DNA from 2 places in the Alkalibacillus flavidus genome. Region 1 is predicted to be linked to the other one. Evidence: a T-box and tRNA genes for the amino acid it is inferred to sense, from the RefSeq annotation. Region 1 holds a T-box; the other holds one or more tRNA genes.
What was found. The T-box of region 1 lies ahead of leuS (leucine--tRNA ligase). A T-box ahead of a tRNA ligase gene usually reads a tRNA of that ligase, here a tRNA-Leu.
Positions count from the first base shown of each region.

Region 2: it encodes a tRNA-Leu, which carries the amino acid that the T-box ahead of leuS (leucine--tRNA ligase) is inferred to sense. The anticodon was not compared.

Region 1 covers NZ_JBEPMX010000008.1:1,502-12,598, forward strand. The annotation lists gene leuS (leucine--tRNA ligase) at 1-1,461, opposite strand, end outside; T-box leader at 1,566-1,778, opposite strand; gene ABID56_RS08390 (STAS domain-containing protein) at 1,837-2,166, opposite strand; gene ABID56_RS08395 (flagellar assembly protein A) at 2,182-4,284, opposite strand; gene ABID56_RS08400 (PP2C family protein-serine/threonine phosphatase) at 4,281-5,132, opposite strand; gene ABID56_RS08405 (hypothetical protein) at 5,245-5,466, opposite strand; gene ABID56_RS08410 (ATP-binding protein) at 5,831-6,733, opposite strand; gene mnmM (tRNA 5-(aminomethyl)-2-thiouridylate-methyltransferase MnmM) at 6,911-7,474, shown strand; gene ABID56_RS08420 (tetraprenyl-beta-curcumene synthase family protein) at 7,504-8,571, opposite strand; gene ABID56_RS08425 (alpha/beta hydrolase) at 8,582-9,367, opposite strand; gene ABID56_RS08430 (gamma carbonic anhydrase) at 9,442-9,966, shown strand; gene metK (methionine adenosyltransferase) at 10,016-11,097, opposite strand, start outside.
Region 2 covers NZ_JBEPMX010000007.1:141,011-146,819, reverse strand. The annotation lists gene ABID56_RS08310 (ribonucleoside-diphosphate reductase subunit alpha) at 1-1,757, shown strand, start outside; gene ABID56_RS08305 (ribonucleotide-diphosphate reductase subunit beta) at 1,770-2,810, shown strand; tRNA gene ABID56_RS08300 (tRNA-Leu) at 2,888-2,970, shown strand; gene ABID56_RS08295 (cell wall hydrolase) at 3,051-3,491, opposite strand; gene ABID56_RS08290 (ArsR/SmtB family transcription factor) at 3,646-3,969, shown strand; gene ABID56_RS08285 (cation diffusion facilitator family transporter) at 3,995-4,927, shown strand; gene ABID56_RS08280 (ZIP family metal transporter) at 4,958-5,773, shown strand.

The DNA.
Region 1 (11,097 bases):
CGTCTCGATACGGCCTGTCATACCTGTTTCTGGATCTGTGACGTTGACCCACTCCGTAATGTTTGCAAGTGGTGATTCACCTGTACCGGACGGCTTAATTTCACTCGTTTTCGGTAGTTCTAATGGAAGCTCACTTTCATCAACCGCTGACATTGAACCGTCTTCCCAATGGATAATCGGAATTGGTTCACCCCAATAACGTTGACGGCTGAATAACCAATCGCGTAGTCGATAAGTCGTTTCGCGTTTTCCGTGTCCATTCGCTTCTAACCATTCAATGGCTTTCTCGATCGCGTCTTGAGTTTTCAAACCATCAAGAAAGTCCGAGTTCACATGTTCACCGTCATCGACATAAGCCGCTTCTTGTATATTGCCGCCTGATACGACTTCTACAATAGGTAGATCAAACTTCGTCGCAAACTCATAATCACGTTCATCATGAGCTGGCACCGCCATAATAGCGCCCGTTCCATATGACATTAGGACGTAATCCGCGATCCAAATCGGCATTTTCTCACCACTTGCCGGGTTTATCGCATAAGCTCCTGTGAATACACCGGTTTTATCTTTTGCTAGATCTGTACGCTCAAGTTCGCTCTTCTTCTCAACTTCAGCGATATAAGCATTGACTTTATCGCGTTGTTCAGCCGTTGTGATCGTATCGACTAGCGGATGCTCAGGTGAAAACACAGCATATGTCGCACCGAAAATCGTGTCCGGACGTGTTGTAAACGCTTGAAACTGCTGATCTGTACCATCAATTTCAAACGTAATTTCGGCGCCTTCCGACTTTCCAATCCAGTTGCGTTGCATATCTTTTAAGCTTTCCGGCCAATCCAATTCATCAAGGTCTTCTAATAACCGATCAGCATATGCCGTAATCTTAAGCATCCATTGACGCATTGGTTTGCGGATGACCGGGTGACCGCCCCGCTCACTAACGCCATCGACCACTTCTTCGTTCGCCAATACTGTTCCTAGCGCTGGACACCAATTAACTGGCACCTCATCAATATAGGCTAATCCTTGTTCATAAAGTTTAATGAAAATCCATTGTGTCCACTTGTAATAATCCGGATCCGTCGTATTAATCTCACGGTCCCAATCGTATGAAAATCCAAGTGATTTAATTTGACGTTTAAAAATTTCAATATTTTGCTGGGTGAAAACAGATGGGTCATTCCCAGTATCAATCGCATATTGTTCTGCTGGAAGGCCAAAAGCATCCCATCCCATTGGGTGCAAAACCTCATATCCTTGCATACGTTTCATACGCGATACGATATCCGTTGCTGTATAACCTTCTGGATGTCCGACGTGAAGTCCAGCACCAGAAGGGTACGGGAACATATCAAGCGCATAAAACTTCGGCTTGGATGATTCGGTATTCGTTTTGAACGTTTTGTTTTCTTCCCAAAAACGTTGCCATTTTTGTTCGATTTGACGATGATTAAATGCCATGTCGTTCATTCCTCCTTGATTTTTAATATAGTCACATGATTCAGGGTCTAAACGGGTGATCGTTTTCAACTCATTTAATCAAATAAAAAACTCCCGCCCCAAAAACATGGGACGAGAGATTACCCGTGGTACCACCCAAATTAGTCATAATTCACATGACTCACTCGAGTTCCTTAACGCGGAAAAACGTCGCAGACTACTAGTTATTCATATGCGATACTAAAAGGCGAGTTCAGAACAGACATAAGTAACTTCCACCAACCGTTACCTCTCTACATATGCCTTGATTCTTACTACTCCTTTATCTTCGTTTAACATATTAATTTGAAAATTAGTTCATTAACAGTTTACTCAAGCATATGCCTATTGTCAAGTTTATGTGTCTGCTTGAAGCATTTCAATCCCTAGTATTTCGTTGACTTGCATAAACTGAAAAATTTCATAAACTTGCTCTTGAATATTCACCATTTTTACGTTGACATCTCGTTTCTTCACCCATTCGACAAATTGAATGACGAGGCCAACACCTGTTGAATCAACGAACGCGACATGATTCATATCAACTTTTAACAGATCAATATCGTTGAGCGACGAAGCGACCTTAGGATAAATTTCCTTTTCGAATAATTCGGTCGCTTCTAAATCCAAATCACCAATCAAATTCATTTCCATTTGTTGATCAAACACCTTTAAACGATACTCCATAGCCCTCTCTCCCTTTTAAGTAAACACGATTTCGTCTTCTTCTAGTTTCGCTTTGACAAATTGTCGATTATCTGTGAAACGATATTTCACATGACCAATCTGAATGACAGTATCTTCCCACACATAATCCATCTTAATCGTTTGGTCAGCTGGAACTGTTAGGTACGTTTTCATACCACCTTTAGAACCAATTTCACCTACGTAAATCCCTAATTGAGCGTAAATATCGCCGCCACGAACGATTCCACCAATCTCTAACTTACCACCAGCATGAATATCAGTATGGTAGGAACCATCTCCAATGATAGAAATATCACCAGAACAATAAACCGTACTATTCATGACATTTGCGATAACAATTTCAGAGTTGGGTTCAGGTGGATTACAGCTAATTTGATACAACCTGTCCACATCTTCAATAATGGTTTCTATTTCTTCTGGACTAGTAATGAGACGGTTCGGAACAGGACGGACTAATGTTTTAAGTTGTTCCGCTAAATCCAGCCATTCCTCATCGAGAATCTCTCGATGTTCATGGACTTTACCTCGATACGTTTTAATCTTCATTGGTATATCTTTAAACTTCTTATCTAATAAAATATTTAATAAAGAGTAAATCCCTTGTGAATCTAAGTCTGAACTTTTGAATGCTTTAGCTTTCAAAAGTTGTCTTACCGCCATTAGCATTTGTTTTAACTCGATAGATAATTCTTCTATCGTGTAGGACAATTCAGATATAACAAGATTCCCTTCGCCGGCAGAAAGGTGTGAATTGATCGTGTTTTTCTTAACGTAGATACTGTTTCCTGCTGTAATTTTACCATGGTCTACATGCCCAGAGATTGTTGCATCACCTGCTGCTTTTACCGTCATCTCTTCTTGAACACTTCCCCAAATCTCAACATCACACGTAAAATGTATATTTCCTGTTTCAATTGAGACGTCTGTTCGGTGGACTAGCGTTGGTAACACTTGAATTTGGTATAATAGACCACGTGTCTGAACTTGCGGTTTACCAGAATCTAAGGCGACAACTTGGTTACCGACGATATCGATGCCTTTCCCCGCTTTCACAACGGCTTCATGTGCGTTAGGCGGCGGTGTAACATCGCCATAAACGTTTTTGCCTGAAATCCCCGGAATAGGTGGATGGATCTTGGCAATAATATCCCCTTGACTGACAGATGGAATGGATTTCGTTTCACGGAAATCGACCGTTCCATCTTCATTTAATTTAGGCTTGCCTTCTTGACCGTGAATATCAATTTTGAAGTCTAAATAGCCGCTCTCACCTGGTTCAGGTGCTTTTCCTTTTGCTACGACAAACTCAGCTTCTTCTAAAGACTCACTCGCTTTGACAATCTCAGCATGATCTAAACCGTGTGATATTTTCAACTCATGCAAACGATTAACAATATCTTCCGGCTCAAGAAAATTGGCCCGACTATCAACTTTTTCCGTTTTAATCTCTAAGAAACGATTATCAGCTTGATCAAGTAATTGATATTCTGTAATCACACTCGGTTTCACTTTACAAATCGCCTGGATAGCATCAGGGGTTACATCGATCGACCAGTCCATACTCGTTTCATATTTTTCTAACTCAAACGTAATCTCATCACTCGATGATACAATGGTCGTATCTTTAATCTGTTTTCCATTTTTATAAACTGTTACCCCCTCTGCATTAGCATCGATCATCGGGTAAAATTCTAAATGGTCCTTTATATAAAACGTCCCATTTTTCACCCCTAAAAGATCGTCATCTGATTCAGGTTGCGATTTTGTAGGTGTTGTCTGCTCTCTATTAGACTTCGACATCCAATCTTGTTCATCTAATTGATCAACTAACTCTTCTAATGATGATAAATCATCGTCATTAGAATTATAAGTAAAAGAAGTATCTTCGGAATGATCAGCTGATATTTCATTAGACGATTCCATATGAAGTACTGTCAATTTCACAATGGCATCACGATGCCCGAAGAATAAAACGCCTTTTTTACCATTATCGAGAATCTCGACTTCGACATCATCAACTGTTTTTCTTAAAATCGAAAGTCCTTGGTCAATCGCTTCATCTACAGTTTTCCCACGAGAAATTAATGACCGATTCATTGTTCCTCACCTTCTTCCTGAGACATCATAGGCGAATTATAGCCTCTTATCTCTGCTTCAGAATCATCGTTTTGTAATATGACCATGGTAATGTCGTCTTTCTGATTGATACCATTCGTATACTCAAACAAACTTAAAATGATGTTATCTTCAATTTCTTGAACAGAACGGTTAAACCCTTCTGTTAATACGTTAATAAGTCGATCTTTACCATAAAATTCTCCGTCCACATTTTGCGCTTCCACGATGCCATCCGTGTAAAAGAAAATCGTGTCACCATACTCTAATTGAACAGTGCTTTCATCATACACTTGATCTGGGAGCCCTCCTAGCATAATGCCGTTCACATCACCTAAAGAACTAATGTCATGATTTGATATGTGGAAAGGGTACACATGACCGGCATTCGCATATGTGAGACGATTGTTTTCTAAATCCCAATCACAACAAAACAACGTTACAAACGATTTCAACTGTTTCAAATCGTCATAGATGGCATTATTCATTGCCGTTAATGTTTCAGAAGGGCTTTTCGTACTTTCAGATGCCGAGCGAAAAGCACCGCGCGTTAAAATCATTAACATAGCAGCAGGAATCCCTTTCCCCATCACATCACCGATCACAACTCTGATTTTTTGATCGGATAACTTATAAAAATCAAAATAATCACCACCTACTAATCTTGCGGGCATCGATATTCCGATTAAATTATCCGTACCAACATCAGATGTATGGCCATTGAGTAATTGTGTTTGAATATTGCGCGCTAGCTTTATTTCCCTCTGCAATGCTCTATTGTGGGAAGAATTAGAATAATCAACTGAAAAATGTGTATACTTTTTTTCCATATATACACCTCCTAGATTCACATCGTTATTATGACGGATTATCATATTACTTTACTTTGTAAATCTTCAGAGATTCGCTCTATATCCTTTGTCTGCTTTTCTATGACATCTGTTAATTCACTAACGATAAACAAAATATTAGTGACATTAACCGGTAATCATAAACGTGGTTTTTAAATTGGTCTATTTTGTACTTTAATATTTTAGCATCATTAGATTGATAACTTTGAAGTTCTAAATACACTTTTATTAACTGAATTAATTCTTGTATCATTTCAGCATCTTTGTTACCTGTTTCAGCCATGTCGACCGATAAATCATATAAACGTTTCAATGTTTGTGAAGTATCTTCCCGCATCATATAGGTGATACGTTGAATCGACATCGATAAATTGTAAAAATAATAAAATTCATCATATAATTCATCACTTAACGAAAGACATCCTTTATATTCTCCACGACGAAGGTCTTTGACACGTGTTTAAAGCTTATTTAGATTGTCATTACTTTTAAGATGAAATAAGAATAAAATAGATACGACTAAAATCGACTGTACAAACAACGGTTTAAATAGCCACATACCTTGATTGAAAAATAATAAAATAAATTCTAATGTCATCATGACAAATAATAGAATAAACAAAATAAGTATAAAATTTTTTATTTTTATAACCTTTAAATCGTTTCATGACTATCACCTATTGTGCTAGTAATTTTTTAGATAAAATAATAGATGACCCATAAGGTGTCGTATATAAATAAAACCGATCGACAATTTTCATCACTAACGTAAATCCTTGTCCTAATGATCGGTGGGTGGAGAAACCTGATAACAATATTAAATTAGGTAAGTTCTTTAAATTAAACCCATCACCATCATCTTCAATCACGACTTTGATTTCATCGTCATCTTTAACAACCATCATATGTCCTGATTTTGCGTGCTTTAAAACATTCGTCGCTATTTCAGAGACAACTAGCAACCAACCTTGCTTTTCTTGATCGCTTAATTGAAAGGCTTCTAAGCTTTTAGCCACCTTTTGCCTACACAAAGTAATGTCATGATGTTCATAAATATAATGCGATGTTAAGAATTCACCAGTGCTAATATCTTTTAACTCATTTCTATTAATCAATAAAAATTTATGTTGAGATGAAGCATACATCGCTTCTCGATAAATTTCCCACTCGCGAGGATGATGTATTTGACGACTATCACGAGTTAGTGCATGTTTTAAGTCAATATTCACTCGATCGTAGACCGTAATGATCGCTTGTTTCATTTGGTCACTTGCATCAAGCTTTTGCACTTGTTTTCGGACATTTTTTTGCTCACGACACCAATCAACCAGTTGATTGGCGTAGTTTAGTAATGTTCCATTTTCATATAAATATTGAGTATGTCGAGTCGCAATGGCTGAGTAAAATGTTATTTGGCTCGTGTTATATGATAAATTCAATTCATTTGCGATTTCTTTAGCAAGAAAGCCAACAATTGTTCGATCAACCAACTCTGTTAACGTTATTTGCGGATCAATTTCTACTATGTCTTGTCTAGGTTTGAACGCTGCATTTTTTAGTTTTTTTAACCCAAATGCCATACACAGAATCACCATCCTCTAACACGCTCTAGCATATCTGATAAATATTTGCTAATTATTATACCAAAGAATTAACAAAATTCGACTGTCTTGAACAAATTTTTTGATAATTTAAGTATACATTAAACGAATCCGTGTTAAAATGGATACGCTTTTTTCTACTAGTGAGGTGAACTTATGAAACAAATTATTCCTTTTGCTCACGACTGGTTACGCCAAACCATCGAGTCTGGTGACACCGTCGTCGATGCAACACTCGGTAATGGTCATGACAGTGTGTTTTTAAGTCAAACAGTAGGTTCTAATGGCCATGTATACAGCTTTGATATTCAGGTAGAGGCTATCACTGAAGCGAAACAATTATTTAACCGTGAACAAACCGAAAACGTTACAACTGTTCAATTAGGGCACGAGCATGCATCGTCTTATTTACAAGATCGAGGTGTTCAGTCGATTGGTGGGGCGATTTTTAATTTAGGTTTTTTACCGGGTGGAGATGAAGAAATTACGACACATGCTGACACGACGATACAAGCGATTGACGGTATATTTTCATTGCTAAAATCGAAGCGAATGATTGTCATTGTAGTTTATCCTGGCCATGAAACGGGACAAACTGAAAAGAATCAACTCATGACATATTTAAAGCAACAAAAGCCGTCAACTATGGATGTCGCGATGTATCATTTAGTGAACCGTAGTGACAAAGCACCATTTGTCGTCGGTTTATACAAAAAATAGTGCGCAGAACATTATCATACTCCTGCGCACTACTTAAATTTCATCTTGTATTTGTAGCGACGATAAACGCGACCTCCGACATAAACAATACGTGAACGCCACCCCGCTTCACGCAATAACTCTTTAGCGACTTTCATTTGCTCAGTCGTTTGACGCATTTTATCATCTGACAAATATAAACCGACTAAACCGTCCACAATGAGCTGATGAAAACGAGCATCATCAACACCTTGCAAATCGCGTCTTGCCCGTTTGATCATATGTTTCATTCGACTCACTTTCTCATCTTCATCGTGATAATAGTCTATAAAATTCAAATCTCCCTCTGCTGCATCTTCCTCTTGGTCGATTAAGTAATCTAATAAAATATGTAACCCTTGTAATGAAGGGAAGAAAGCGTCTTCAACCATTCGCCCTTTATTATCCCCATTCAACCCATAAGCGACTAAACAAAAGACACCTAACGTTGAGCCTGTCGCAGCTGAAAATTCGTACCACCTTAAATTAGGATCTTGATTATAATGATCATACCAAGCTGTTAAACGCGGAATTCGCTCTTCCTCTGTTACATGCTTATGAACTTGCAAATCGACATAAAGCGACGCTAAACGTTCGATATGAGGTTGGATGTCGATATAATTCGGTATCGATCGGATGACGTTTTGACATTGGTCGACAAGCTTTTGTAAATAATGATGATCGTCTTGATCATCGCGATAAGCGTAATAATTTTTCTTATAACTATCAGCGCCTAGTCGGATCGCATCTAATTGTGCCTCGTGCAATTGCCTGAAATCGTCTGGGTCAAGCGATTGGCTACGATCACATAAGTTATCCAAATAATCACTAATCGTTTGATAAGCGACAATAAACTTAATCGCTTCACCCCAACGCTCTCTAGCTAATGTCGCGTAAATCGACCCACCTTCACAATGGAATGTCTTCGTATTCATACTAGCTAATGCTTGCGTTCTTAGTTCATCATTAGGAATTTGTCTAGCTTCCTTCCGCCAATGATTTAATTCTTGATTAACAACAGGAAATAATTGTCGAAATGATGTTGTTAACAACTGCCTGATCGATGACGGCGCCTTCATATCTTCACCCCTACTCTGCTTTTATTAACCGTTCAGTAAAATTGAGCGCTTCTTGAAAAACATCCTCGCGCTCTGGTTCATTGAACACTTCATGGTATAAGTTTGGCCAAAGAACAAACTGTTTATCAACGACAGCTAATTTGTCATAAAAATGACGTACAGCGTGTTGATCGACGAGGTGATCGTCACCCGCTTGCAAAAACAAAATCGGTAAATCGGGGTAGTATCGTATTGAATCAAAGGCTTTGTCTATGGCTCTATTAAACTCATGAAACCACCGAACCGATACTTGATGTAAAAAATAAGGGTCGGCTGCATCACTTTCATGAAAATCTTCGTTGCGAGTCGCCAACGTCGGGTTAATATTCGTTTTGACTCGTAGTGAAGGATAGATATAATCTAGGACTGTTGATATGTAATGAACCGCTTTAGGTGGTCCTGTTCTCATTCCTAAACCAGGAGAAGACAATATAACACCCATTACAGAATGCTTTATTTCTTGTAACGTCCGAATGGCAATTAAGCCTCCCATACTATGACCAAGCAAAAAGACCGGCAAATTAAATTGATAGGCTTCCTCTAACCATGATTCAACTGTTCGAATATATTGATTGAATGATTGAATATGGCCACGTTTCCCTTCAACTTCACCCTGTCCTGGTAAATCACCAATAATGACGTGATACCCAGCTTTAGTCCACCTATTTACTTGCCATTCATATCGTCCTGAATGCTCGAAAGCTCCGTGTACGATAACGACGACAGCTTTCCCTGCTTGACTACGATGAACTTTCATCTAATTCCTCCCCACAATATTCCGAAAAATTTGTTATAATTATCTTATCACATTTTCCATTCAGGAGGGCAAACATGATATTACCCTATAATGAACAATATCCAATGATTGATCCAACCGCATACATAGCAGATGATGCCGTTATATCGGGTGACGTAACAATTGGTGCATACAGCAGTGTCTGGTTCAAAACGGTGATAAGAGGTGACGTATCACCGACTCACATTGGCCAAAACGTCAACATTCAAGACCAAAGCATGTTGCATCAAAGCCCGAATCAGCCATTAGTGCTCGAAGACGGCGTCACCGTCGGGCACCAAGTCTTGCTTCATTCGTGCCAAATCCGAAAAAACGCCTTAATAGGTATGGGCTCAACGATTTTAGACGGTGCAGAGATTGGCGAGAATGCCTTTATTGGTGCAGGCAGTTTAGTACCACCAGGCAAAACGATTCCCCCAAACACACTCGCTTTCGGGAGACCAGCCCAAGTCATTCGCGAAATTACTGATGACGATATTCAAGAAATGAACCGCATTCGTCAATCGTACGTCGACAAAGGCCAAGTCTATAAACAAGAACAACAAAATAGAAAGCCCTAAATAAAAAAGGTTGAACACGAAAGCATCTCTTTCATGTTCAACCTTTACTTTAATTTATGTTCGCTTTAAGCGTCTCGACACGATCCGTTTGTTCCCACGTGAACTGCTCATCGGAACGACCGAAATGGCCGTACGCTGCAGTCTTTTTATAAACAGGTCGGCGCAAATCAAGCATTTTAATAATACCTGCAGGACGGAGGTCAAATGTTTGACGTACAGCCTCGACAAGTTTTTCTTCAGATACTTGTCCTGTTCCAAATGTATCTATCGAAATCGACACAGGCTGCGCCACTCCGATCGCATACGCTAATTGTACCTCACACTGATCCGCTAATCCCGCTGCGACTATATTTTTCGCAACGTAACGAGCGGCATAAGCAGCTGATCGGTCCACTTTTGTTGCATCTTTACCACTAAATGCCCCGCCACCGTGGTGCGCATAACCACCATACGTATCGACAATGATTTTTCGACCCGTTAAACCGGCATCACCTTGAGGCCCGCCAATCACGAAACGACCTGTTGGATTGATGAAGTATTTTGTTTCAGCATCAATTAATGTTTCCGGCACAACTGGTTTAATGACGTGTTCTTGTACGTCTTCTTTAATTTGTTCTAAATCAATTTCAGGATGGTGTTGAGTTGAAATCACAATCGTATCCACACGCTCAGGTTGTCCATTTTCATCATATTCTACCGTGACTTGAGTCTTACCATCTGGTCGTAAATACGGTACGAGTTCTGTTTTCCGCACGTCAGCTAAACGCTTCGCTAATTTATGCGACAATGAAATCGGAAGTGGCATCAGTTCTTTCGTTTCATTACTTGCGTAACCAAACATCAAACCTTGATCTCCAGCACCAATCGCTTCAATTTCATCATCTGACATATGTCCTTCTCGTCGCTCATATGCTTCATCGACCCCTTGAGCAATATCAGCCGACTGCTCATCAATTGACGTTAGTACCGCGCACGTTTCAAAATCGAATCCATATTTTGCACGTGTATAGCCGATATCTTTGACCGTATCACGCACAATCGTAGGTATATCAACATACGTTGATGTTGTGATTTCTCCAGACACTAAAACAAGTCCAGTCGTAATAGTTGTTTCACAAGCAACACGCGCGT
Region 2 (5,809 bases), on a different contig from region 1:
ACGTCTATGAATTGCCTCAAGAACGATTTCTAACCATTGCGTTAACGTTAATGATGCATGAGCCACAATCCAAACGCATGGAGCTAGCAAAGGAAGCATATTGGGCGTTAAGTAACCTTTATATGACGGTTGCAACGCCAACACTTGCCAATGCGGGTAAATCGTATGGGCAATTGTCGAGCTGTTTTATCGAGACAGTCGATGATAGCTTACAAGGGATTTATGATTCAAATACAGATATTGCGAACTTATCGAAAAATGGGGGCGGCATCGGCGTTTACCTTGGCAAGATTCGTTCACATGGCAGTTCGATTAAGGGATTTAAAGGTGTTTCGAGCGGTGTAATGCCGTGGATGAAGCAATTGAACAATACGGCTGTCAGTGTGGATCAACTCGGCCAACGTCAGGGGGCTATAGCGGTTTATTTAGATATTTGGCATCGAGATATTTTTAAGTTTTTGGATGCGAAATTAAATAACGGCGACGAACGTCAACGGACGCATGATCTGTTTACAGGAGTGACGCTACCGGACCTTTTCATGGAGAAAGTGGAAGCCCGTGACGATTGGTATTTGTTTGATCCACATGAAGTAAGAGAGGTAATGGGTTTTAGTTTAGAAGATTATTATGATGAAAAGCTGGGATCTGGGGCGTTTAGAGAGAAATACGAAGCATGTGTGAACCATCCTGAATTGACGAAAGAAACTGTGCCCGCGATTGATGTAATGAAACGAATAATGGTCAGTCAGCTTGAGACGGGGACGCCTTATATGTTTTATCGTGATGAGGCAAATCGGCAAAATCCCAACCATCACACCGGTATGATTTATTGTTCAAATCTTTGTACTGAAATTATGCAAAACCAAAGCGCGACAACAGTTGATGAGCAGTATACCGAAGACGGTAAAATTGTCGTGACGAAATCGCCTGGGGACTTCGTGGTTTGCAATTTATCGAGTATCAATTTAGGCAAAGCGGTTCCTGCAGAAGTTCTTGAGCGTCTGATTCCGATTCAAGTCCGCATGTTAGATAATGTGATTGATTTAAACCATATTCCAGTGTTACAAGCACAAATGACGAATCAAAACTATCGTGCCGTCGGATTAGGGACATTTGGGTATCATCATTTGTTAGCCTTAAACGAGATCGCATGGGAGTCTGAAGAGGCAATACAATTCGCAGATGAGTTATATGAACAGATTGCTTATTTAACGATTCAAGCGAGTATGAAGTTGGCGCAAGAAAAAGGCGCTTATCCGTTGTTTAAGGGGTCGAAATGGGATGATGGAAGCTATTTTGATGATAAAGGCTATACGAGTGAAGTATGGCAAAGGTTGAAACAAGACGTGCAGTCATATGGCCTTAGAAATGGCTATTTAATGGCTGTCGCACCGAATTCTAGTACGAGCATTATTGCAGGGAGCACGGCGAGTATCGATCCAATATTTAAGAAATTTTATTCTGAGGAAAAGAAGGATTATAAAATTCCGGTCACAGCACCAGACTTAAATCCTAAAACGTTTTGGTATTATAAATCGGCTTACGATATCGATCATCAATGGACGATTGAACAAAATGCAAAGCGTCAACGCCATATTGACCAAGCTATTTCCTTTAACTTTTATGTCCGAAATACGATTAAAGCGAAAGAATTGCTCGATTTGCATTTATCGGCTTGGAAGTCAGGTTTTAAAACGACGTACTATACGCGCTCAACGTCTTCAGATATTGACGATTGCGTAAGTTGTGAGTCATAAAGGAGGTTAATCATGGAACAGACAATGCGAGAACGCCAATTATATGATTTGAATGCGCCTAATCAATCGACAGGTATTATTAACGGTGAAAGTTCAAATGTTCTTAACTGGGATGATGTCCGGTTCAAATGGGCCTATCCGATGTATAAAAATATGCTCGCTAACTTCTGGACGCCGTTTGAAATCAACATGTCGAACGATCAGAAACAGTGGGCTGAATTAACGGAAGACGAACGCGAATCGTTTAAAAAGATCATCGGCTTATTAGCGTTTTTAGATTCAGTACAAACGGATTATTCGGCAAAAGTAGCCGATTATTTAACCGACTCGAGTCTGGCAGCACTGATGCAAGTGTTATCCTTTCAAGAAGTTGTTCATAACCAGTCTTATTCGTATGTCTTGTCATCTCTCGTTGATAAACAAGAGCAAGATGCTATTTTCGAATATTGGAAGCATGATGAGGTGTTAATGGAACGGAATCAGTTTATTGCTGATGGGTATGAACGGTTTGTGAAAGAAAAATCACCGCAAGCTTTCATAGAATCGGTCGTGTATGATGTCGTGTTAGAAGGCTTGTTTTTCTATGCAGGATTTGCGTTTTTCTACAACTTAGCCCGTAATCAGAAGATGGTGTCAACGAGCACGATGATTAACTATATTAATCGCGATGAACTATTGCACGTGAATTTGTTTGCTCATATCTTTAAAGAAACGTTGAATGAGAATCCTGAATTGAATACAGATGAGAATCTGCAATTCGTGACAGATACATTTCGCGAGGCGACAGCACTAGAAGTGAAATGGGGCGAACATATCATTGGTAATAAAATTGATGGGATCAATATGAATGAGTTAGAACAATACATTCAATACACAGCGAATAAACGGTGTAAGTTAATGGGGGCACCTATCCCATTTCCAGACGTCCAAGACAATCCGCTTAAATGGATTAAGGCCTATAAAGATGCCGACGAAGGTAAGTCCGATTTCTTCGAGCAGAAATCGCGTCAATATACGAAAGTGTCGGATGATAACGGATTTGATGAATTGTAAATTTGAGTGGCATAGTATCTTGACAAACAAGCCATTTCGTCATATTATGGTTAATGCACGTGAAAAAACGTGTCCATGCCGGTGTGGCGGAATTGGCAGACGCGCGTGACTCAAAATCACGTTCCCTCGTGGAGTGCCGGTTCGAGCCCGGCCACCGGTACTATAATTCAAATAAAACCCACAAATGTTGAGCAATCAATATTTGTGGGTTTTATTTTTTGATTAGAGCTAAAGTAACGGTCAATACCGATAAGCACTATCACACGTACTAGCCTGTGGTTCATAATAACAATGTTCTTTATAACGTCCGGTAAGGGGTTGGCTGAACCATGTTGGAGGGCATTCATCATACGGATTAAAATACCAAAGCGCGTACTTTGCAGGTTGTTGTCTCCAATACTTCACAACTTGTCGGGCTAATCGTTTTTCTGTTTCTCGTGCTCGTTGATAAAATAAATTTCCTTCTTGCACAGCTTCAAAAGAATAATTTCCGCCTTGAATTTGAAAGATTACGTCACGTATAGAGCTTAATCCTTCAAAGTCCAAACAATTCGCTCGTGCTCGGTTGACGATGACGTTCCCTACCATTAACATACCTAGTCGACCTTCACCGACGGCTTCCGCACGAATCATTCTTGCAATTAAATCGATGTCACTCTCGGTATATGCGACTCTCGCCACGGTTATCACCTCATAACTATTTTATGAAAACAACTGACGTCAATGAATGTTTTATAAACTTTATGAAATCACACGCTATTTGACACAGAAGCGCTTTCTTTATTAATATATGAATATATATTAATATAATCATATTCAGAAGGGGTGTATCCCTATGAGTGATGAGCAACATATGAAGATGCATCATGAATCTTTAGATAACGAGACGCTTTTTGTTGTGTCACAAACGTTCAAAGCGCTTGGTGACCCTACGCGTATTCAGATACTTCATTTACTATTTCATGATGAATATTCGGTGAATGGGATCGCTCAAGCCTTAGACTTAAGACAATCAACAGTCTCTCACCAGCTCCGATTTTTGAAAAACTTACGCTTAGTTAAATATCGTCGAGACGGTACAACACTATATTATTCGCATGATGACGAACATGTGATGAAAATGTTAGAGCAAACGATCGAACACGCTCGTCATAGTTAACATTGTAGAATTTGGAGGTATTAAGATGGGGCATGATCATGGACATGACCATACACACGGTGCGAATAAAAAAGCACTGTTTATTAGTTTTTTAATTACGAGTGGTTTTATGATTATCGAAGCAATTGGTGGTTTTTTGACAAATAGTCTTGCCTTATTATCGGATGCGGGTCATATGTTGAGTGATTCAGTCTCACTTGGTGTTGGCTTACTCGCATTTACGCTTGGTGAAAAAGTGGCGGACTATAGTAAAACATTCGGTTATAAACGGTTTGAAATATTAGCGGCTGTGTTTAATGGTGTCACGTTAGTATTCATTGCGCTTTATATTTTTTATGAAGCGTATCAACGTTTTATTGATCCACCTGAAGTCGCTTCGATCGGAATGCTTGTGATTGCGATTATTGGTTTTGCGGTTAATGTGTTAGTCGCTTGGATCTTGATGCGCCAGGGTGATACAGAAGACAATTTAAATTTAAGAGCTGCTTTCCTCCATGTTTTAGGTGATTTACTCGGTTCAGTTGGAGCGATTGTAGCAGCATTACTTATTATGTTCTTCCAATGGGGGTGGGCTGACCCGCTAGCGAGTGTCATCGTCGCTAGTTTAGTTTTAATTAGTGGCGTAAGGGTATCGAGAGAATCGGTTCACGTCTTAATGGAAGGTAAACCAAAGAATGTAGATTTAGACGAAGTTGTTCAAAGTATAACGAGTATCGATGGTGTCCAAAGTATTCATGATTTACACGTATGGAGTATAACGAGTGGTCAAAATGCGTTGTCATGTCATGCTGTTGTAGAAGATGATTTAACCGTGAGTGAATGCCAATCGCTGCTACGAGGAATTGAACATGAACTGGAACATCAAAAAATAGGTCACGTGACCATTCAGTTAGAAAATGACGATCATCCGCATGACGATTCCTTAATGTGTCAATTGGATACAGAAAGTCATCATTAAATGTTGAAGTCGATTTGGAGTGGATAACATATGATTGATATCTTTATATCGTTAAGCCCTGTGATGCAAGCATTACTCGCGACGTTATTTACGTGGGGGATGACGGCTTTAGGGGCTGCGCTTGTATTTACGACGAAAACGATGAGTCAAAAATTACTCGATGGGATGTTAGGGTTTGCAGGAGGTGTCATGATTGCGGCGAGCTTTTGGTCGTTATTGGCACCGGCGATTGATATGGCTGAATCTGATACATTGCCAGCGTGGGTAGCGGCAGCATCAGGATTTCTGACAGGTGCCTTTTTCCTTTGGGGGATTAATAAATTGATACCGCATATGCATCCGAATACGTCGATGACAGACGCTGAAGGGATGAATCCGAGCAAGCGTAAACGAAGTACGTTGTTAATTTTAGCGATTACGTTGCACAATATTCCAGAAGGTTTGGCCATTGGCGTGTCTTTTGGAGCAGTCGCAGGCGGTTTTGATTCTACTTCACTTGCAGCCGCTGTGACATTAGCCCTTGGAATAGGTATTCAAAACTTCCCAGAAGGCACAGCTGTCTCGATGCCACTTCGACGAGAAGGGATGTCACGCCGGAGAAGTTTTATGTACGGTCAGTTTTCGGGTATGGTTGAGCCGATCTCAGCTGTTGTCGGGGTATTGGCGGTGACGATGATGGAACCGTTATTACCGTTTGCGCTTAGTTTCGCAGCAGGGGCGATGATTTTCGTCGTGGCTGAGGAAGTGATCCCTGGCTCGCATGAAAATGGCCATAAAGATTTAGCATCATTGAGTTTAATCGTAGGTTTTACGATTATGATGATGTTAGATGTGGCACTAGGTTGAAAAAGTCGCGATGATTTATAAAAAACAAACTTTTAA